3 regions of the Janthinobacterium amylolyticum genome follow, and region 1 is predicted to be linked to each of the others. Evidence: predicted binding sites of a transcription regulator. Region 1 holds the regulator's gene; each other region holds the start of a gene.
What was found. The regulator sigma-54, encoded in region 1, starts transcription at its own class of promoters, with help from an activator protein. The targets are predictions, from matches to a motif close to TGGCANGNAANCTGCTTT.
Positions count from the first base shown of each region.

Region 2: the regulator sigma-54 is predicted to act here: its motif matches at 2,781-2,798, upstream of ACQ4WR_RS18265 (urease accessory protein UreD).
Region 3: the regulator sigma-54 is predicted to act here: its motif matches at 5,285-5,302, upstream of urtA (urea ABC transporter substrate-binding protein).

Region 1 is NZ_JBNYXL010000010.1:193,049-200,521, forward strand. It holds gene rapZ (RNase adapter RapZ) at 7-870, shown strand; gene ACQ4WR_RS21500 (enoyl-CoA hydratase/isomerase family protein) at 867-1,952, opposite strand; gene hpf (ribosome hibernation-promoting factor, HPF/YfiA family) at 2,105-2,464, opposite strand; gene ACQ4WR_RS21510 (RNA polymerase factor sigma-54) at 2,534-4,012, opposite strand; gene lptB (LPS export ABC transporter ATP-binding protein) at 4,017-4,772, opposite strand; gene lptA (lipopolysaccharide transport periplasmic protein LptA) at 4,772-5,365, opposite strand; gene lptC (LPS export ABC transporter periplasmic protein LptC) at 5,391-5,957, opposite strand; gene ACQ4WR_RS21530 (KdsC family phosphatase) at 6,047-6,580, opposite strand; gene ACQ4WR_RS21535 (KpsF/GutQ family sugar-phosphate isomerase) at 6,580-7,473, opposite strand, start outside.
Region 2 is NZ_JBNYXL010000008.1:161,148-168,620, reverse strand. It holds gene ACQ4WR_RS18275 (EAL domain-containing response regulator) at 1-773, shown strand, start outside; gene ACQ4WR_RS18270 (DUF885 domain-containing protein) at 813-2,603, shown strand; gene ACQ4WR_RS18265 (urease accessory protein UreD) at 2,828-3,694, shown strand; gene ACQ4WR_RS18260 (urease subunit gamma) at 3,725-4,027, shown strand; gene ACQ4WR_RS18255 (urease subunit beta) at 4,121-4,450, shown strand; gene ureC (urease subunit alpha) at 4,452-6,152, shown strand; gene ureE (urease accessory protein UreE) at 6,166-6,690, shown strand; gene ACQ4WR_RS18240 (urease accessory protein UreF) at 6,690-7,370, shown strand; gene ureG (urease accessory protein UreG) at 7,393-7,473, shown strand, end outside.
Region 3 is NZ_JBNYXL010000008.1:318,326-325,798, reverse strand. It holds gene ACQ4WR_RS18985 (Hsp70 family protein) at 1-1,555, opposite strand, end outside; gene ACQ4WR_RS18980 (Hsp70 family protein) at 1,558-3,426, opposite strand; gene ACQ4WR_RS18975 (DUF2760 domain-containing protein) at 3,423-4,019, opposite strand; gene ACQ4WR_RS18970 (DUF4349 domain-containing protein) at 4,342-5,148, shown strand; gene urtA (urea ABC transporter substrate-binding protein) at 5,360-6,613, shown strand; gene urtB (urea ABC transporter permease subunit UrtB) at 6,776-7,473, shown strand, end outside.

The DNA.
Region 1 (7,473 bases):
CGGCCTATGCATATCGTCCTTATTACCGGAATATCCGGCTCCGGCAAATCCGTCGCGCTCAATGTGCTGGAAGATACCGGCTACTACTGTGTCGACAACCTGCCGCCCGCCTTGCTGCCCAGCCTGGTGCAAACCCTGCTCGACGAAGGTGCCCCGCAGTTGGCCGTGGCCGTCGATGCGCGCAGCGCCGAATCGCTGGCCAACTTGCCGCACAATGTGGCGCTGCTGCGCGACCAGGGGCACGACGTGAAAGTCATGTTCCTGACGGCCACCACGCATGCGCTGGTGGCGCGTTTTTCGGAAACGCGGCGCAGCCATCCGCTGTCGCATGAATTGCGTCCGAACCAGAATCCCGCCAGCCGCCGCACCCTGATCGAGTGCATTTCGGAAGAGCGCGAACGCCTGTCGGCCATCGAACAGCTGGGCCATGTGATCGACACCTCGGAGCTGAGCGCCAACAAGCTGCGCAGCTGGATCAAGGATATCGTCGCCTCCGAGCGCGCACCGCTGACCCTGTTCTTCGAGTCCTTCGCCTTCAAGCTGGGCGTGCCGCTGGACGCCGATTTCGTGTTCGATGTGCGGGCCTTGCCGAACCCCTATTACGACCTGGCGCTGCGTCCGCTCGATGGCCGCGACGCGCCCGTGATCGCCTTCCTCGACGCACAGCCCAGCGCGCTGGAAATGCTGGCCGACATCCGCGCCTTCATCGAGAAATGGTTGCCTTCTTTCAAGTCCGACAACCGCAGCTACCTGACGGTGGCCCTGGGCTGCACGGGTGGCCAGCACCGCTCCGTGTACATGGCGGAACGGCTGACGCAGTATTTCAGCGCCCATGAGCGCGTCGTACTGCGCCACCGCGAACGCGCTTAATCCAGATAGCGTAGCGGATGCGCCTGCGCCGGCCAGACCGGCGCAAAGAAACGCGCCACCATGGCTGTGTCGACCTCGTCCAGGCTGGCAGGATTCCAGCGCGGCGCATTGTCCTTGTCGACCACCAGCGCGCGCACGCCTTCGAGCACTTCGCCATGTTCGAAATTGTGGCGCACCACCGTGCGCTCCATGCGCAGGCAGTCTGCCACGCCCAGGTGGGCGCCCCGCTGCAGCAATTCCAGAGTCACCGACATCATCAACGGCGAGCGCTGCCGCATGGCGGCCAGTGCCTTGGCGGCAAACGCACTGTCGTCCTGTGCCAGCGAGGACAGGATGGCGGCCACGCTGCCGGCGCTGAAATGGCGGTCCAGCGCCGCGCGCGCCGTGGCCAGCGGCGCCGTGCCCGCGTGCGACTGGAACGGTGCGGCCAGGGCCTTGATGGCCACCGGCAAGCCTTCGCCCGGCGTCTCGTCAAGCAGGGCCAGCAGCGCAGGCATCTGCGTTTCCGGCAAATACACATCGGCCAGGCCCGTGTACAAGGCATCGGCCGCACCGATGGTCAGGCCCGTCAAGCCCAGGTACAGGCCCAGCCGGCCGGCCAGGCGCGACAGGAAATAACTGCCGCCCACGTCCGGAAACAGGCCGATGTTCACCTCCGGCATGGCCATGCGCGTACGACCCGTCACGATGCGCAGCTGGTTGCCGGGGCCGGCTTGCGCCACGCCCATGCCGCCGCCCATCACCACGCCATCCATGACGGTGATATACGGTTTCGGGTAAAAATGAATTAGATGGTTTAAAGCATATTCTTCCGTAAAGAAGTCTTCCAGCAGCGCGCTGCCGCCCTGCGGCGTGGCCAGGCCCGCGTCATAAAAGAAACGGATGTCGCCGCCGGCGCACAGGGCTTTGTCGCTGCTCGAGCGGATGACGACGGCGTCGACCTGCGGATCGTCGCGCCAGGCCAGCAAGGCGGCGCTGAGGGCGCGCACCATCTCCAGCGAGAGGGAATTGAGGGCTTTCGGGCGGTCGAGCACGATATGCCCGGTGCGGTTGCGGATGGCAGTCTGGACGAAGTCGCTCATGGCAGGATGGAAAGAGGTGAAGATGGCGCATTCTAGCGCTTTCACCACGAACATTGCGTTCCCGTCCATCCCCGGCGAGGGCGACGGGCGCAAAAAAGGGCGCGGTAGGCGCGCCCTTAGTTGATCACAGCGGGTTGAGAATCGCAGGCCGCTTAGGCGGCGGCGAATTCCTCGTCCGAACTGTCTGGCAGATGCTTGATCGCCTCTTTACCGTGCCCTTGCACTTTGGTTTTGTACTTCATCACTTGCCGGTCCAGCTTGTCAATCAGGCTGTCAATCGCGGCATACAGGTCTTGCGCCAGGCTTTCCACATACACAGTTTTACCACTGAGCCGCAGGTTCACTTCGGCCTTTTGACGTTTTTCTTTCTCTTTGAGGTTGTCGACGGTCAGAATCACGGCAATATCGATGACTTGATCGAAATGACGTTTTACGCGCTCCAGTTTCGTTTGTACGTATTCACGGATGGCTGGTGTCACTTCGAGATGATGTCCGCTGATGGTGAGATTCATACACACTCCTAAAGATGATCGGGTTCGTGCGGTCCATCGTATCCGGCCCGCAGAGGAACCGAAAAAAACTTACAAACACTTACGCAGGCTCACTGGCGGAATTTTCAATGCTTCCCGGTATTTGGCAACAGTACGTCGCGCAATCACCATGCCTTGTTCCCCCAGCATGTCCGCAATCTTACTGTCGGATAAAGGATTTTTAGGGTCTTCTGCTCCTGTCAGTTGCACGATCAATGCCCGTATCGCCGTCGATGACGCTTCGCCCCCCGCTTCGGTGGCGACGTGGCTACCAAAGAAATATTTCAACTCGAACATGCCATGCGGGGTCAGCATGTACTTTTGAGTTGTTACCCGCGAGATAGTACTCTCGTGTAAACCCAGTGTATCAGCTATTTCACGGAGCACAAGGGGGCGCATGGCAACGGCCCCATGCGAGAAAAAGTTCTTTTGTCTTTCTACTATCGCCTGCGCCACGCGCAAGATGGTATCGAAGCGCTGGCGCATGTTTTTGATCAGCCACTTGGCTTCTTGCAGCTGCGCGCCCATGGCCCCTTCGCCCTTGCCTTGCTTCAATAAATTGGCATACATGGCGTTTACCCGCAGGCGCGGCATGACGTCATTGTTCAAGGTGACTTGCCAGCCATTGCGCGCGCGCTTGACGACGACGTCGGGCACCACGTAGTCGGAGACATCCGAGGCGAACACGGCACCCGGGTGCGGGTTGCACAGGCGAATTACCGTCTGCGCCTCGCGCAAATCTTCATCGTCGCAATCGAGGGCTTTTTTCAGCTTGTTGAAATCGCGCTGGGCAAACCAGGCCAGGTGCTTTTCCACGATGACGAGGGCCATGCGGCGCGTCACCATGGCGATCTGCGGCAAGCGCCTGATTTGCAGCGCCAGGCATTCGGACGCATTGCGCGCGCCCACGCCGGGCGGGTCGAAACTTTGCAGCAGGGACAAGGCCGTGCGCAGTTCGTCGGCGTCGATTTCCAGTTCTTCGGGCAGGCGCGCCAGGATGTCGTCAAGCGACTCTTCCAGGTAGCCATTGTCGTCGAGCGCGTCGATGATCAGCTCGACCAGCGCGCGGTCGCGCAACTCGAGCACCGTCACGCGCATCTGTTCCATCAGGTGTTCGCGCAGGGTGCAGTGGTGGGCTTCCAGTTGTGGACGCGCATCTTCGTCGTCGGGCGCCTTGCCGCGGCTCGCTTCGCTCCAGTCGCTGTCGGCGCCATCCATGGCGGCCGGCGCATCGCCGCCTTCGCCGTCGAACGTTTCCCCTTCAGCGGGCGCGGCTGGCGCTTCCTGGCTCGGTGGCTGCGGTGGCGCCTCGGCCGGTGCGGCCGTGGAACTGAGGGCCCCATCGGACAGCAGGCGCAACGAACGGTCGAGGGGATCGTCGAGGCGTTCGAGCAAGGGGTTGTCCGTCAGCAGTTGCTCTAATTCCTGGTGCAACTCCAGGGTAGACAATTGCAACAGGCGTATCGATTGCTGCAACTGAGGCGTCAGTGCCAAGTGCTGCGAAGTGCGCAGCTGCAATGATTGTTTCATTGGCTCACATACGGAAGTGTTCGCCCAGATAGACCCGGCGTACCGACTCGTTCGCGATGATGTCGTCGGGGCGTCCCGACGCCAGTACCGAGCCCTGGTTGATGATGTAGGCACGGTCGCAAATACCCAGCGTCTCGCGCACATTATGATCGGTGATCAGCACGCCAATATTGCGCTCCTTCAAGAAGCGCACGATACGCTGGATCTCGATCACGGCGATAGGATCGACGCCGGCGAACGGTTCGTCGAGCAGCACGAAACGGGGGTCGGTGGCCAGCGCGCGGGCGATTTCCACGCGGCGGCGCTCGCCGCCGGACAGGGACAGCGCCTGGTTTTCGCGCAACTTTTCAATTTGCAAGTCGGCCAGCAATTTATCCAGCCGCTCTTCGATCTCGGCCTTCTTCAAGGGACGCCCTTCGATGGTCTGGATTTCCAGCACGGCGCGGATATTGTCTTCCACCGTCAGCTTGCGGAAGACAGACGCTTCCTGCGGCAGATATGACAAGCCCATCTGCGCGCGGCGGTGGATCGGCAGGCTGGAAATGTCCACGCCGCTGATATCGATGCTGCCGCCATCGGACGGCACCAGGCCGACGATCATGTAGAACGAGGTGGTCTTGCCGGCGCCGTTCGGTCCCAGCAGGCCCACCACTTCGCCGCATTCGACTTGCAGCGAGACATCATGTACGACTTGGCGCTTGCCATAGGTTTTCTGCAGTCCGCGAACGATCAGGGTACTGCCGCAACGTGTATTTTCCATTATTTCTTTCCTGGCGCAGGCGTCGCCGGCGCTTTCTCCGCCGCCGGGGCCTTGGTCTTCGGCTGGATCACCATGCGCACGCTGCCGGCGCCCGGGGTGTTGGTGCCGTTGTCGGAATTTTCCATCGTAAAGACTTCCTTGCGGCTGTCATACGAGATGAAGGCGCCATTGGCCACGTCGGTCACTTTCGTGCCCTCCAGGCGTGTCAGCTTGGCCTTGGAAAACAGTTTCACCACTTCCGTCTTGTTGTCGTATTCGACGCGCTCCGCTTCGCCTTCCACCCACAGGTCGCCCGCGCCATCGCGCTTCTGACGGAAGGTGGCCAGCTTGCCGGGATCGGCCCAGAAGGTGATGAATTGGTAGCCTTGCGGATCTTCCGTGATCAGGGCGCGGCCCGCCTTCATGGTCAGGGTGCCTTTCACCAGCACGACGTCGCCCGTGAGGGTGCGCACTTGCTTGACATCATCAACCTGGCCACGCTGGGCGGTGATGACGGCTTCCTTCTCGGAATCGGCCTTTTCGGCATGCGCCGGGCCCATCACTGCCAGCGAGCAGACGGTGGACAACAGGGTCAACAGCAAGACGTTTTTCATATTATGGTTTCCTTGTTTCATTCTGTCATTGTGCCGCGGCGGCTGGCCGTGGCTTCGGCGGGAGTACGATGCGCAAGGCGTTCTGCACTTCCACCACGCCGGTGGCGTTATTGGCCTTCATGCCGACGCCGTTGATGCGCGAGGCGCCCGTCAGGATATCGACAGGCACATCCGTTTCCATCCGCTCTTCATCGGGAAACACCGTCAGCGCTTCCGTCTTCATGGTGAGGTTCTGCGCCTTCGGGCTGGCCGCCCGGTCGATGACGACCTTGCGGTGCAGCTGCAGGCGGGTATTGTCCTGGTCGATATGCGCCAGCTCCGCATTCATGTTCAGCGGCGGCATGCCCGGCGTGAGCTTGCGCACGAAAGGCTGGTCGATATCGGACGAATCGTCGGCAGGATAATGCGTGAGCTTGGTACCCGAGACGATATAGCTGGGCTTGCCCGTCAAGTCCATGCGCACCATGCTGAAATTGGTAATGAAATAATCGGGTTCATCCAGATGCTTGCTGGCCTCGATATCCTGGCCATTCTTGTTCATCACCTCGAGCAGCCAAAAGCTGCCCAGCGCGACGACAACCGCGCCCAGCATGGTAAATATGATGCGCCAACGGTGGGCGCCTCCTGGCTTTTGCATAGTGCTTCACTCTCTTCAATGATACTGGCGGCAAGGCAGGTGCCTCACTCCAGGAACGGCGCCATGACGCGCGCATAGTTGTCCTGGGCGCGCAGCAGGAATTCGCAGATCTCGCGCACCGCGCCGCGGCCGCCGCCGGCCTGCGTCACGTAATGCGCCAGATCCTGCGCTTCCGCACGCCCGCCCGGCACGCTGACGGCAAAGCCCACGCGGCGCAGGATGGGCGCATCGATGACATCGTCGCCGATATAGCCGCATTGCTCTTCCGTCAAGCCCGTCAGCGCCAGCAGTTCGCGGAACGGCGTCAGCTTGTCATGGCCGCCCTGGTGCACATGGGTAATGCCCAGGTCCTGCGCGCGACGCGCCGTGATGGGCGAACGGCGCGCGCTGATGATGGCCGTCTGCACGCCCGATTCCTGCAGCAGTTTGATGCCCAGGCCATCATACACATTAAACGTTTTCATCATTTCGCCGTCCGGGCCGAAATGCAGGCTGCCGTCGGTGAGCACGCCGTCGACATCAAAAATCATCAGTTTGACCTTGGCCGCGCGCGCCAGGTTGTCCGCCACGCTGTCCATCAGATCACCTTCGCTTGCGTCAGGTCATGGATATGCAGCGCACCGACCAGCTTGCCGTCGGCATCGACCACCAGCATCTGGTTGATGCGGTACTGCTCCATCACGGCCACGGCATCGACGGCCAGGCGTTCGGGCGCGATGCTGCGCGGCTGCGCATGCATGACGTCGCGGATCGCCACTTTCGTGAAATCCTGCACGCGCTCGAACATGCGGCGCAGGTCGCCATCCGTAAACACGCCCACGGGACGGTTGTCCGCATCGACGACGGCCGTCATGCCCATGCCCTTCTTCGTCATTTCTTCCAGCGCCTGCAGCAGCGACGCCTCGACGGGCACCTTCGGCACCTGCTCGCCGCTGCGCATGACGTCATGCACGTGGGTCAGCAGGCGGCGGCCCAGGGCGCCGCCCGGATGCGAGCGGGCAAAATCTTCTTCCTTGAAGCCGCGCAAGTCCAGCAAGGCGACGGCAATCGCGTCGCCCAGCGCCAGCGTGACGGTGGTGCTGGCCGTCGGCGCCAGGTTCAGCGGGCAGGCTTCTTTCTCAACGGAGATATCCAGATGCACGTCGGCCAACTGGGCCAGGCTGGAGTTCGGTTTGCCCGTCATGGCGATCAGCATGCCACCCATGCGCTTGACGACAGGCATGATGGCCATCAGTTCCGACGATTCGCCAGAGTACGATATGGCAATAAAGGCATCGTCCGAGGTGACCATGCCCAGGTCGCCATGGGCCGCTTCGGCCGGATGCACGAACAGGGCCGGCGTGCCGGTGGACGAGAGGGTGGCGGCAATCTTGCGCGCGATGTGGCCGGACTTGCCGATACCGGAAACGACGACACGTCCTTTACACTCCAGCAACATCGCCACGGCGCGGCCGACGCTGTCGTCCGTTTC
Region 2 (7,473 bases), on a different contig from region 1:
TGCAGCAGCAGCTGCGCGGCGCCATCGCCCGCGATGAATTCGAAGTGCATTACCAGCCGCAGATGTGCTTGCGCACGGGCGCCATGCTGGGCGCCGAAGCCCTGCTGCGCTGGGATAATCCCGTGCTGGGCAAGGTGCCGCCCGGCCTGTTCATCGCCCTGGCCGAGGAATATGGTTCCATCACGGCCATCGGCGAGTGGGTGCTGGAAAGCGTCTGCGCGCAGATCCGCGCCTGGCACGATGCGGGCCTGGGCAGCATCAAGGTGGCCGTCAACCTGTCCGGCAAGCAGTTCGCGCAGGACCGCACGGTGCCGTTCGTCGAGGCGGCCTTGCGCAAGTACGGCATTGCGCCCGCCTGCCTTGGCATCGAGATCACGGAAAGCACGGTGATGGGCGATCCGGACAAGGCCGTGGCGGCCCTCACGCGCCTGAAGGATATCGGCGTCGGCATTTCGCTCGACGACTTCGGCACCGGCTATTCCAGCCTCGGCTACCTGAAGCGCTTCCCCATCGACGTGCTGAAAATCGACAAGTCCTTCGTCGATGATGTGACCACCAGCAGCAGCGACGCCGCCATCGCCCGCTCCGTCATCTCGCTGGCGCATAATCTGAACATGCGCGTGATCGCCGAGGGCGTGGAAACGCGCGCCCAGGTCGACTTTTTGACGGAGCATGGCTGCGACGAGATGCAGGGCTATTACTTCAGCCGCCCCGTGCCGGCTCCCGCCTTCACGGCGCTGCTGCGCGAAAAAAGGATGCTGGCGCTGGCGTGAGCGGGTATGCTGGCTCTTTTTCTTTTGAGCAACTGCCCCGTGAAAAAACTCCTCCCCGCCCTGTTTGGCGTGTTTGGCGCCTGTGTGTTGCTGCATGGCGCCGGCGCCGCCGCGCCCGTTACTGCGTCCGCTCCTGCTCCCGCGCCTGCCGCCACGCCACCCGCCGCCAACCGTGCCATCGGTGCCAGCGCGCAGTTCCAGCAGATTTACAGCGCCGAATGGCAGTGGCGCCAGCAGCAGAAGGCGCAGGCCGGCCTGCCGCGCGTGGACGCCGCCACGCAGGAGGCGCGCCGCGCCTACTGGCAGCGGATGCTGGCGCAGCTCGATGCGCTCGACTCGGCCAGCCTGGCCGGCGAGGATGGCGTCAACTTTGCCGTCTACCGCGCGCAGGTGGCTGCCTTGCTGGCCGAGCAGCAGTTCCGCGAATACGAGCGGCCTCTGAATGCCGATACGGCGTTCTGGAACGAGCTGGCGTACGCGGCCCGCAAGCCGCGCCGCACCAGCGCCGATTACCGCGCCTACATCGCGCTGCTGAATGACGTGCCGCGCTATTTCGGCGAACAGACGGAGAACATGCGGGCCGGCCTGCGGCGCGGCTTCACACCGCCGCGCGTGACCTTGGCGGGGCGCGAGCGGGCGCTGGCCGAGGTGGCCGAAGCAGCCGATGCGCGCGCCACCCTGTACTACCAGCCGTTGCGCCAGCTGCCCGCCGGCATGCCGGCGCAGGAGCAGGCGGCCTTGCGCGCCGCCGCCGTGCAAGCCATCCGCGAGTCCGTCATGCCCGCGTTCGGCGAACTGCTGACCTTCATGCGCGACGTGTATATTCCAGGCGCGGGCACGACCCTGGCGGCCGAGCGCCTGCCCGACGGCAAGGCGTATTACCAGTCGAAGATCACGGAATTTACCACCACGGCCATGAGCGCGGCGCAGATCCACGCCATCGGCCTGCAAGAAATGGCGAAGATCCGCGCCGAGATGGACGCGACCATCGCACAGACGGGCTTCAAGGGCGACTTTGCCGCGTTCCTGCAGTTTTTGCGCAGCGATCCGCAGTTCTATGCGCGCACGCCGGACGAACTGCTGATGCGCTCGGCCTGGGTGGCGAAGAAATTCGACGCCAAGGCGGCGCAGTATTTCGGCTACCTGCCGCGCCAGCGCTTTGCCATCATTCCCGTGCCGGACGAGCAGGCGCCCCATTACACGTCGGGGCGCGGCGGGCCGGGCGTGTATCTGGTCAACACGCATGACCTGCCGTCGCGGCCCTTGTACAGCATGCCGGCGCTGACCCTGCATGAATCGGCGCCCGGCCATGCCTTCCAGATGCCGGTGGCGCTGGAGCAGAAGGGCCGCCCGGCCTTCCGCCGCGCGTATATTTCAGCGTATGGCGAAGGCTGGGCCCTGTACTGCGAGCGCCTGGGCGCGGAAATGGGCATCTACGAGACGGCGTATGAAACCTTCGGCATGCTCAGCTACCAGGCCTGGCGCGCGGCGCGCCTGGTGGTCGACACGGGCATCCATGCGCAGGGCTGGACGCGCGCCCAGGCGCAGGCCTACCTGCACGCAAACACGGCCCTGTCGGCGCATGAAATCGAGACGGAAGTGGACCGCTATATCTCCTGGCCGGGCCAGGCGTTGTCGTACTACCTGGGCGAGATGGCCATCCTGAATGGCCGCCGCAAGGCGGAAACGGCGCTGGGCGAACAGTTCGACATCCGCGCCTTCCACGACATGGTGCTGGAAATGGGGTCGGTGCCGCTGCCCGTGCTGGAGCGGCGTATCGACAGCTTCATCGCCGACGGCGGCAAGAGCCCGTATCTGGCGGCGCCGTGATGGCGTAGCACGCCCCCGCCGCAGCCGGTGCACCAGCGTGGTGCGCCGGCGGCGCGCTTGCCCCCGCTTGTCACGCGCATGTGACTTTACAGTGCACGATTCTCACTTTCCCTTGCCCTGGCGGTGCGGCGCAGCGGCAAACGCTGGTCGCCATCGTGCAACTGTACCTGCCGTAATTGGCACGCTTCCTGCTTTGGTAATCGTTATTTACACGATTGCAGTGCATGCCAGACAGCCCTCATTTCGCAACGCCCCTTGATACCGGCGCGCACAGCGCCTGGCAGGCGCATTTGCGCCTGGGCTTTGCCCTGCACGATGGCGTCAGCCGCCTGGTCGAACGCACGCACAGCGGCCCGCTGCGCGTGCAAAAGCCCCTGTATCCGGAAGGCGCTGCCGTCTGCCACGCCATCATCATCCACCCGCCGGGCGGCGTGGTGGGCGGCGACCAGCTGGCCGTCGATGCCACCGTCGGCGATGGCGCGCACGCTTTCCTTACGTCGCCGGGCGCGGCCAAGTGGTACCGCGCCAACGGCCACGTCTCTGGCCAGCACATCGTGCTGCGCGCAGGCAGCGGCGCGGCCATCGAGTGGCTGCCGCAGGAGAGCATCTTCTTCGACCAGGCCTGCGTGCGCCTGCGCCACGCGGTGGAACTGGCGCCGGACGCCAGCTACATCGGCTGCGACATCGTCTGCCTGGGCCGCAGCGCCTCGGGCGAGACTTTCAACAGCGGCAGCATCAGCCAGCAGGTGCAGGTTCGCCGCGGCGGCAAACTGCTGTGGTGGGAAGAGGGCGTGCTGGCGGCCGGCGGCGCGCTGATGGCCAGCCCGCTGGGCCTGGCGGGCCACACGGTGTGCGCCACCCTGATCGCCGTCGGCACGCCCGTTTCGGCCGACGTGCTGGCGGCCGTGCGCGGGATCGATGTGCCGGCCGGCGCCATGTTTGGCGCCACGCAGATGAAATCCCTGGTGGTGGTGCGTTTGCTGTGCGGCGACAGCGAGGCGGCGCGCCGCGTCATGCTGGCCGCCTGGCAGCTGCTGCGTCCCGCCATGCTGGGGCGCGACGCCGTGGTGCCGCGCAGCTGGAATACCTGACCTCACAAGGAAAGCATCACAAGGAAAAACATGGACCTGACTCCCCGCGAAAAAGACAAACTGCTGATTTTTACCGCCGCCCTGCTGGCCGAACGGCGCCTGGCGCGCGGCTTGAAACTGAACTATCCGGAAGCCGTGGCCCTGATCAGCGCGGCCATCATGGAAGGCGCGCGCGATGGCAAGTCGGTGGCGCAGCTGATGTCGGACGGTACGCAGATACTCTCGCGTGCCGACGTCATGGACGGCATCGCCGAAATGATCCCCGACATCCAGGTGGAAGCGACCTTCCCCGATGGCAGCAAGCTGGTGACCGTGCACCACCCGATACCGTAAGTTGATTGCAGGGCAGGGCGCCATCCGCGCCTTGCCCGCGTGGCGCCGGCGATCCGCCGGCCAGTGTAGAGCGCTTTGACGAAGGAAACCATCATGACACCAGGCGAATACAGATTGGAAGAAGGCGAAATCAGCATCAATGCGGGCCGCGCCACGGCCACCGTGGTGGTGGCCAACCGGGGCGACCGGCCGATCCAGGTGGGCTCGCATTTCCATTTTTTCGAGGTCAACCCGGCGCTGTCGTTCGAGCGCTGGCGCGCCTATGGCATGCGCCTCAATATCACGGCCGGCACGGCCGTGCGCTTCGAGCCGGGCCAGCAGCGCACGGTGGAACTGGTGGCGCTGGCGGGCGAGCGCAAGGTCTTCGGCTTCAATGGCGAAGTGATGGGCGAACTGCAAGACACTCCACCGCGAAAGGATTGAGATGGCCAGTATTCCCCGCAGCGCGTATGCCGAAATGTTCGGCCCCACCAGGGGCGACCGCATCCGCCTGGCCGACACCGAATTGTTCATCGAGATCGAGCATGACTATGCGATCTACGGCGAAGAGGTGAAGTTCGGCGGCGGCAAGGTGATCCGCGACGGCATGGGCCAGTCGCAGCGCTGCGCGGCCGAGGTGATGGACACCGTCATCACGAACGCCGTCATCCTCGACCACTGGGGCATCGTGAAAGCCGATATCGGCCTGAAAAATGGCCTGATCTTCGGCATCGGCAAGGCGGGCAATCCGGACATCCAGCCTGGCGTCACGCTGGCCATCGGCGGCGCCACCGAGATCATTGCCGGCGAAGGCATGATCGTCACGGCGGGCGGCGTCGACACGCACATCCACTTCATTTGCCCGCAGCAGATCGAGGAAGCCCTGATGAGCGGCGTGACCACCATGCTGGGCGGCGGCACGGGGCCGGCCGTCGGCACGGCCGCCACCACCTGCACGCCGGGACCATGGCATCTGCACGCCATGCTGGCGGCCGCCGACGCCTTTCCCATGAACCTGGGCTTCATGGGCAAAGGTAATGTGAGCCTGCCGCTGCCGCTGGAAGAGCAGGTGCGCGCCGGTGCCATCGGCCTCAAATTGCACGAGGACTGGGGCAGCACGCCGGCCGCCATCGACAATTGCCTGTCCGTTGCCGACCGCATGGATATCCAGGTGGCGCTGCACAGCGATACCCTCAACGAGGGCGGCTTCCTGGAGCATACCCTGGCCGCCTTCAAGGACCGCACCATCCACACTTTTCATACGGAAGGGGCGGGCGGCGGCCATGCGCCGGACATCATCGCCGCCGTCGGCCAGGCCAACGTGCTGCCCTCGTCGACCAACCCCACGCGCCCGTTCACCGTCAACACGCTCGACGAGCACCTGGACATGCTGATGGTGTGCCACCACCTGGACCCGGCGATCGCCGAAGACGTGGCCTTTGCGGAGTCGCGCATCCGCCGCGAAACCATCGCCGCCGAAGATATCCTGCACGATATCGGCGCCATCTCGATGATGTCGTCCGACTCGCAAGCCATGGGCCGCGTCGGCGAAGTGATCATGCGCACCTGGCAGACGGCGCACAAGATGAAGGTGCAGCGCGGCGCGCTGGCGCCCGACACGGCGCGCAGCGACAACTTCCGCGCCAAGCGCTACATCGCCAAGTACACGATCAACCCGGCCATCACGCACGGGATATCGCACGTTGTCGGCTCCATCGAAGCGGGCAAGATCGCCGACATCGTGCTGTGGAAGCCTGCCTTTTTCGGCGTCAAGCCATCGATGATCTTAAAAGGCGGCATGATCGCCGCCGCGCAGATGGGCGACCCGAACGCCTCGATTCCCACGCCGCAGCCCGTGCACTACCGCATGATGTTCGGCGCCTTTGGCGGCGGCCTGAAAAAGTCGTTTACGTTTGTCTCGCAGGCCGCTTACGACCTCGATATCGGACACCAGCTGAAACTGAACAAATCCGTCATCGCCGTGAAAAACATGCGCGGCTTGCGCAAGCACGACATGATCCACAACAGCGCCACGCCGAACATGGAAGTGGATCCGGAAACCTACGCCGTGCGCGCGGACGGCCAGTTGCTGGTGTGCGAAGCGGCCAGCGTGCTGCCGATGGCGCAGCGCTATTTTCTATTCTAGGCAGGAGACAAGCATGCTCACTTTACATACCAAGCTGGGAGCGGACGATGAGCGCATCCCGTTTGCACAACTGGTGCTGCCCTACGACCAGCGCGAAAAGTGCCGGCTGCGCGCCGTGCTGTCGAACGGCGATGACGTGGCCGTATTCACCGTGCGCGGCACGGTGCTGCGCGACGGCGAGCGCATGACGGGCCCCGATGGCCAGGTGGTGCGGATCGTCGCCGCGCGCGAACCGACCTACCTGGTGCGCTGCGCGGATGCGCACACCCTGCTGCGCTGCGCTTTCCACCTGGGCAACCGCCATACGCAGGCGCAGGTGGGCGATGGCTTTTTGCGCATCCGCAAGGACGTGGTGCTCAAGGAAATGCTGGAAGGCTTGCAGGCCACCGTGACGGAGGAAAGCGCGCCGTTCGAGCCGGAGGCGGGCGCGTATGGCGGCGGCCATGGCCACCACGACGGCCACGGCCAGCACTTGCTGGCGCCCGTGCCGCTGCGGCAGAAAATCCACCGTCCCGGCGATGTGCCAGGCGCTGCGTGATGCAGGCGTCGGCCCTGCTGCATCTGCTGCAGTTCGCCAGCCCGGCCCTGCCGATCGGCGCCTACAGCTATTCGCAGGGGCTGGAAGCGGCGCTCGAGTCTAGCCTGGTGCATGACGCGGCCACGGCGCGCGCGTGGATCGCCGAGCATCTGGCGCAGGTGGTGGCGCGCTGGGAAGCGCCGCTGTGCTGGCGCTTGATGCAGGCGTTTGAAGAACAGGACCTGCGCGCCGTGGAACGCTGGAGCGAGCGTTTCATCGCCTCGCGCGACACGGCGGAATTTCGCGCAGAAACCATCCAGATGGGCTATTCGCTGACCAAGTTGCTGGCCGAACTGGGCGTGGCAGACGGCGTGCTGATCGACATGCTGCAAGGGCAGCCGGAAGTGGCCTTGCCCACGGCGTATGCCTGCGCCGTGGCGGCGCTGGCCATTCCGCGCGAGGAAGCGCTGCTGGCCATGCTGTTCGCCTGGGCGGAAAACCAGGTGCTGGTGTGCGTGAAATCCGTGCCGCTGGGGCAGGTGGCGGGCCAGCGCCTGCTGCTGTCCTTGCGGCCCGAACTGGAGGCGGCGGCCCTGACGGCGCAAACGCTGGCAGACGACGAGATGGGCAACTGGGCGCCCGGCCTGTCGCTGCTGTCGATGCGGCACGAAGTGCAGTACAGCCGCCTGTACCGTTCCTGAATCATTCTATGAGAGAACAACAATGACATCGATTACCTCCAATCCGCTGCGCGTGGGCATCGGCGGCCCCGTCGGCTCGGGCAAGACGGCCTTGTGCGAAATG
Region 3 (7,473 bases), on a different contig from region 1:
CCTCCGCAATGGAAGAGGCCAGGTGAAAGCGCACGGGCCGGCCCAGGCGCAGCGCAAACAGGCGTTCGTGCAGGCGGATTTCTTCGCCGCTGGCGCTGCCACGGGGCAGGATGCAGACGGCGCGGTTGTCCTTGCCCGGCTCGCCCAGCACGAGGAAATAGCTGCGCGGCGAACCGCCGCCGATGCGCGGCGCCTGGCCACGCCGGGCCAGCGCGTAGGCGACGGCGCCACGCGCCACGGCCACGTCTGGATTGTCGTTGTGCAGGATGGTGAGGGGCGCGCCGCGCCAGTGTGCCAGGGTCTCGGCCAAGCGGCGGGCCAGCGCGTCGGCGCGGAATACGCCGCCGTTCAGCAGCAGCGTATCGGGCAGTGCGCCCTGATGCTGCTGCAAAAAGCTGGCCAGATGGCGCGTGATGGCCGCGTCCTGCGCGTAGGGCAGGCCGAATTCGACGATGCCGGCGCGGCCCTTTTTCGCCGTCTCGCTGATTGCTACCTGCGGGAAGAAGCCGTCGACCACCATGGCCGCCACTTCCTCGCGCGTGACGTCGGCGGAACGGCTGCCTTTGACCAGGCGCGAGCCGGCGCCCAGCAAGGTGACGGTCGCCTTGTCGGGTGCGTCGCTGGAGAGCAGCAGTTCCTTGGCGGCGCGGCAGCGTTCCATCAGCTGCGACAGGCGCGCGGCGGACAGCTTCATGCCGCCTTCGACACCGGCGGCCAGGCGCGTTTCCACCAGGTGCGCCAGCGCCAGGTCCATATTGTCGCCGCCGAGTATCAAATGATTGCCGACGCTGCTGCGTTCAAGCTGCGGTTCGCCGTCGTCATCGAAAGCCACGTCGATCAGGCTGAAATCGGTGGTGCCGCCGCCCACGTCGCACACCAGGATGCGGCGCGTAGCGGCCAGGTCCGCGCGCAGGTTGGCGCGCCGGCGCTGCAGGTAGTCATAAAAAGCCGCCTGCGGTTCTTCGACCAGCCGCAAGGCGGGCAGGCCGGCCATGCGCGCCGCTTGCAGGGTGAGTGCGCGCGCACCCTCGTCGAACGAGGCGGGAATGGTCAGCACCAGTTCCTGCGCTTCCAGGGGCGCGTCGGGAAAGCGCTGGTCCCACGCGGCGCGCACGTGGGCCAGATAGCTGGCGCTGGCCGCCACGGGCGATACCTTGGCCACATCGGCATCCGCGCCCCACGGCAGGATGGGCGCCTGGCGGTCCACGCTGGCATGCGACAGCCAGCTCTTCGCGCTGGACACGAGCCGTCCCGGCACCTGCGCGCCGAGCTGGCGTGCCAGGGCGCCCAGCACGGGCTGCGCCGCGCCGGCCACATCATCCTGCCGCCACGGCAGCTGCAAGTCGCCCGCCGCCAGTTCGCCGGCGGCGGGGTGGTAGCGCAGGGAAGGCAGTAGCGGGCGTGCGCCCACTTCGCCGGGCGCGACCAGCTGCTCGATGGCGAACAGGTTTATTTCAGCCTGCGCATCATTGGCCTTGGCATAGGCGACCACCGTGTTGGTGGTGCCCAGGTCGATGCCGACCAGGAAGGCCGGCTTGTCCACCGCGCTGGCCATGCCTAGTGCTGTGGCGTGCCGCGCACGTCGAATTCCACTTTCCAGCGCTCGGCGCCATCAGGGGAAACGGCCAGCAGTTCCAGGGTGCCCGCTTCCGTCACGCGCGCATGCAGTTTCACTTGCACGACGTCGCCGGCCGAGCGGCCTTCGGCGGATAAGGTCGCCTGGATTTCGCTCAGTTCCTGCAATTCGTCCGGGCCCCAGAAATCGAGCAGGTCGCTGATCTGGTCGTTGCGGCGCGTGGACGAGGCGAAGAAGCGGAAGTGCACGGGTTCGCCCACCACCAGGCCGAATTGCTGGCCGGGCAGTTCCAGTTCGCTGCCTTCTTCCATGCCGAACGGCGCCACGCACAGGGCCTGGATCGGCGGCTCCATGCCGGGGATGGCGGGCATGGCCGATTCGATGGCCACGTAGAACGAGCTGGCCGTGCCGCCGCGGATGCGCACGCCATGGCCGCGCCTTACATAGCTGTAGTAGGCCGCGCCACGCGCCACGGCCAGGTCCAGGTCGGCCCCGGCCAGCATGCGCGCCGGTTCCGCGCCTTCCATGTACAGCCAGTCGTTGACGGTCGCCATGATGCGCTGGACCAGCAGGTCGGACTTGAAGACGCCGCCGTTGAACAGCACGGCCGTCGGGTGCAAAAAGCTGGCGCCCTCCGCCTGGCGGCCGGCAAAGCCTTCCAGTTCGGCCGTTGCCGCCACTTGGCGGCCCAGGAACGCGGCCAGGTGGCGCGTGATGGCCGCGTCCTGCGCATACGGCAAGCCCAGTTGCGTCAGGCCGGCGCGCGTGCGCACGGCAGGGCGGCTCGACGCTTCCACTTGCGGGAAGAAACCGTCGAGGATGAAGGTGGACACTTCCGCGCGCGTCAGTTCCGTGCGGATCGAGCCGCCGATCAGTTTCGAGCCGCGGCTCGGCACGACGATGGGCGCCGTTTCCATGCCGCTGTCGGCCAGCAGGCTTTCCTTGGCGCTGCGGCAGCCGTAGGTCAGCGCGCGCATTTGCCAGGCGTCCAGCTGGGTGCCGTTGGCGGCCAGCTTGCGGGCCACCAGGTGGGCCAGTGCCAGGTCCATATTGTCGCCGCCCAGCAGGATGTGTTCACCGACTGCCACGCGGTGCGGTTCCAGCACGCCGTCGCGTTCCAGCACGGCGATCAGCGAAAAGTCGCTGGTGCCGCCGCCCACGTCGACCACTAAAATGATGTCGCCCGGCTTGACTTCCTTGCGCCAGCGGCCTTCGCTGGTCTGGATCCAGCTGTACAGCGCCGCTTGCGGCTCTTCCAGCAAGGTGAGCGAGGTGTAGCCTGCCGCCTGCGCCGCTTCCATCGTCAGCTCGCGCGCGGCCGGGTCGAACGAGGCGGGAATGGTGACCGTGATTTCCTGCTGCGCGAACGGCGCTTGCGGGTGGGCGTTGTCCCAGGCCTGGCGCAAATGCGTCAGGTAGCGCGTGGCCGCCGTGATGGGCGAAATGCGCGGTACTTCGGCCGGCGCGTCGTTCGGCAGGATGGCCGCGCGGCGGTCTACGCCAGGGTGGCACAGCCAGCTTTTCGCGCTCGACACTAAACGGATGGGCGTGGTGGCGCCGCGGCTGCGGGCCATTTCGCCGACGACGAACGGTGCTTCGGCTTCCTCGGTGACCCAGGGCAGGGCCAGGTCGCCCGCCGCCACTTCATCGGCGTGCGGCAGGTAGACGAACGATGGCAGCAAGGAGAGTTCTTCGACCGTGCCCGGTGCCGACAACTGCGGCACTTTCAGCACGCCGTGGCTGGACTTTTCGCCGTCGCTCTCGGTCAGGTTCACATACGACAGGGCGCTGTGGGTGGTGCCCAGGTCGATGCCGATGGCGTAGCGCGCGGTGTTTGTGGTGCCGTTCACAGTTCCACCTCGGCTGGCGCCAGGATGCTCGCGTCGTGCTGTTCGCTCAGTTTCGGCAGGCGCACACTGGACGCGCGCCAGCCGCGATGGCTGAGGGTACCCGTGAACGGCGCGGAGCCGACCACGTTGCCCGTCAGGCGCACCTGGGCGGAGTCAAAACCTTCCGGCAGCACGATGCGGCTGCCCTCAAGCTCCTGGCGCACGGGGGCGATGGTGAAGTATTCGCGCATGACCTTGGCGCAGCCTTCGTGCACCACGCGGGCCGCCGCGCCGATGTCGGCGTCCGCATGGCTGCCCAGGTTTTCCTGGGTAAAGTCGATCAAACGCGCTTCACGCTGCAGCAGGGCCAGCAACTGCAGGGCCGCATCGGGCGTGGCTTCCTTCAAAATGACGGGCGCGGCGGCCGGCGTCGGCACGGGGGCTGGCGCCGGGGCAGGGGCCACGGGCGCGACCGGAGCGACAGGGGTAACCTCGGGCAAGGACAGCTTTTCCACGCGGGCCGCATAGGCGGCGTCCGACAGGGTGCTGAAGAAGGCGCCGAAGGCCAGCGGGACACGGCGCCAGAACGATGGGTGGGACGATGATGTGCTCATAGGAACTCGTTTCTCTGATCTGTAGGGAGGCGTCGGCGGCCGCCGGGTGGCCGGGCCGCTTCGCAAGATGGTGCATGCGCCGGCCCTGTTGCACAGGCGCCGGCTGGCGTTTGCCCGCATGATACCAGCTACGGCGCCGCTGCCAAAGCCGCAGCGGCCGCTTACTGCGGGGAAAAGTCGGCATTTTTATTGCGCTGGCGCAGAAGAACAGCGGATAGACCTGTCTTTCGACTAAAATCGCCCCTTGTTTTTTCCTTATGGTTTTCATGTGGCAATAAACTTGGCACCAGCAGGAACCCGCATCATTTTAATGAAGGATTTTATGAACAAGCGTCTACACACAAGCCTGCGGCTGCTGGCAATGGCTGGCCTGGTTGTGCTGGCCGGTTGCGCCGGCAAGGGCGAGAGCGGCGGCCAATCCAGCGCCGCGCGCCTCGATGGCAAGGAAAAAGGCAGCGAGTTTCTGGCCTATGAACACAATGTGAGTGTCGACGCCGGCGAAGCGCAGGTGCGCCCCCTGTATGAAAAAGTCGTGGCCGCCTGCAAGGCCGATACGGAAAACGCCTGCCTGTTGCTCGATTCCAGCCTCGACAGCGGCCGCTATGTGCATGCGCGCATCAGCATGCGCGCCAAGCCGGCCGGCATCAGGAAGCTCGTCGCGCTGGTCGCCGCCGAAGGCGAGGTGACGAGCCAGGGCACCAAGGTGGAAGACCTGGGCCGTCCCGTGCTCGACAGCAAGAAGCGCCTGGAAATGCTCAAGCAATACCAGGCGCAATTGCAGGACCTGGAAAAGCGCTCGGGCACGAATGTGGACGCGCTGATCAAGGTAACCAAGGAACTGGCCACCGTGCAGGTGGAACTGGAGCAGGCGACGGCGGCCAACGCGCTGCTGATGCAGCGCATCGACACGGACTTGCTGAACGTGGCAATCAGCGCGGAAGGCAAGCAATCGTTCTGGACGCCCGTCAAGCGCGCGCTGGGCAATTTCACGGATAACCTGTCGGAAGGCGTGGCCAACGCCATCACGGCCATGGCCTACATCCTGCCATGGCTGATCGCTTTCGTGCTGCTGTTCCCGCTGGGACGCAAGGGCTGGCGCCGCTTGAGAGGCGCGCCGCGCAAGGATTAACGGCGCGCACGCACCGTTTTGCCGCATGAATCAACCTGGCTGCACAGTCCTTGTGCAGCCAGGTTTTTTTTCGTGCGGCAATCTCTCACACGCACCAAAGCGTGGCACGCGTGGCATGGCCTTGCGCTGCTGATGCTGGCATGCATTCTGCTTTAACAACATCGTATGCCCATCCATTGATACTCATGCAGTTCTTCACTCAGGAGTCCACATGTCACGACGCATCATCTTGAAAGCGGCAGCAGCAGGCGCACTGGCCTTGACCACCTCCATCTACACGCAGACGGCCTGGGCCGCCGACACGATCAAGGTGGGCATCCTGCACTCCTTGTCGGGCACCATGGCCATTTCGGAAACGTCGCTGAAAGACGTGGCCTTGATGACGATCGCCGAGATCAATGCGAAGGGCGGCGTTCTGGGCAGGAAGCTGGAGCCGGTCGTCGTCGATCCGGCATCGAACTGGCCCTTGTTTGCGGAAAAAGCGCGCCAGCTGGTGGCGCAGGACAAGGTCGCCGTCGTGTTTGGCTGCTGGACATCCGTGTCGCGCAAGTCGGTGTTGCCGGTGTTCAAGGAACTCAACAGCCTGTTGTTCTACCCCGTGCAATACGAGGGCGAGGAACTGGAAAAGAATGTGTTTTATACGGGCGCCGCGCCCAACCAGCAGGCGATCCCGGCCGTGGAATACCTGATGAGCAAGGATGGCGGCGGCGCCAGGCGCTTCGTGCTGCTGGGCACGGATTATGTGTATCCGCGCACCACCAACAAGATCCTGCGCGCCTTTTTGAAAAGCAAGGGTGTGAAAGATAGCGATATCAGCGAGGTCTACACGCCGTTCGGCCACGCCGACTATCAAACCATCGTCGCCAACATCAAGAAGTTTTCCACGGGCGGCAAGACGGCCGTCATTTCCACCATCAATGGCGATTCGAACGTGCCTTTCTACAAGGAACTGGGCAATGCGGGCCTGAAAGCCGCGGACGTGCCCGTCGTCGCGTTTTCCGTCGGCGAGGAAGAGCTGCGCGGCATCGACACCAAGCCGCTGCTCGGTCACCTGGCGGCGTGGAATTATTTTGAATCCGTCAAGAACCCTGTGAATGCCGCATTCATCAAGCAGTGGAAAGCCTACGCCGTGGCGCAAAAGCTGCCGAACGCGGCTTCGGTGGTGACGAACGACCCGATGGAAGCGACCTATGTCGGCATCCACATGTGGGCGCAGGCCGTGGAAAAGGCCAAGTCGACGGACACGGACAAGGTCATCGCCGCCATGGCGGGCCAGAGCGTGAAGGCGCCATCGGGCTTCACCCTGACCATGGATGCGACCAATCACCATTTGCACAAGCCCGTGATGATCGGCGAAATCAAGGCCGATGGGCAATTCAATGTCGTGTGGAAAACCAAGGAACCGATCCGCGCCCAGCCGTGGAGCCCGTTTATCAAGGGTAATGAGGGCAAGCAGAAGTTGTAGGCGCTTGTGCGTCGAATCGTTATCGCAACCCCGGGCAAAGAGCTGGGGTCTGACCCCTGTCCTTCACCAGCAAATGCCGGGGTCGGACCCTGAGGGGCCGACCCCAGTCCTCGCCTTTGGGGTAAGCAATTTGCCCCGTGCAGCCTTTCCTTGGAACTTACAATGAGGTTCATTCCCAAACTGCTCGTCCTCGCCTGCCTGCTGTTCTCCCCGCTGGCGCAGGCAGCCATTCCCCCTGATCTGCTCAAACCGCTGTCCGGCGACGATCCCGACGCCAGGGTTGCCGCCGTGGCGCAGATCGCCGCCCTGGCCACGCCCGAGGCCGCCAAGCTGCTGCAAGCCTTGCAGGACGAGGCCCTGTATGCGGCGCCCGATGGCAAGGTCTACATCGTCGATGGCGAACAGGCCTACGATCCGTCAATAAACAAGAGCGTGCCGCTGCCGGACGGCATCGATGGCGTGATGGTCAACAACCGCTTGCGCTCGGCCGTGGCGGGCGCCTTGTCGGGGCTGAAACTGCTGGCGCCCGAGCGGACCACGCGCCTGGCCGCCGCGCAGGCGCTGCAGCAGTCCGTCGATCCCGCGCAGCTGCCGCTGATCCACAAGGCGCTGGCACAGGAAACCGATGCCGACATCCAGCAAGTCCTGCAGGTGCTGATCGCCAGCGCCAACTTGCACGCGCCCGATGCGGCCACGCGCAAGCAGGCCGTGCGGGACCTGGCCGGCAGCAGCGACGCGCGCCTGCTGCCCGTGCTGCAAGCCATGCTGGAAAAAGGGGGCGAGCCCGACGAAGCCGTGCAGCTGGCTGCCATCGACACCATGGGCCAGATCAAGGGCAGGGTGGCGCGCATGGAATTCGC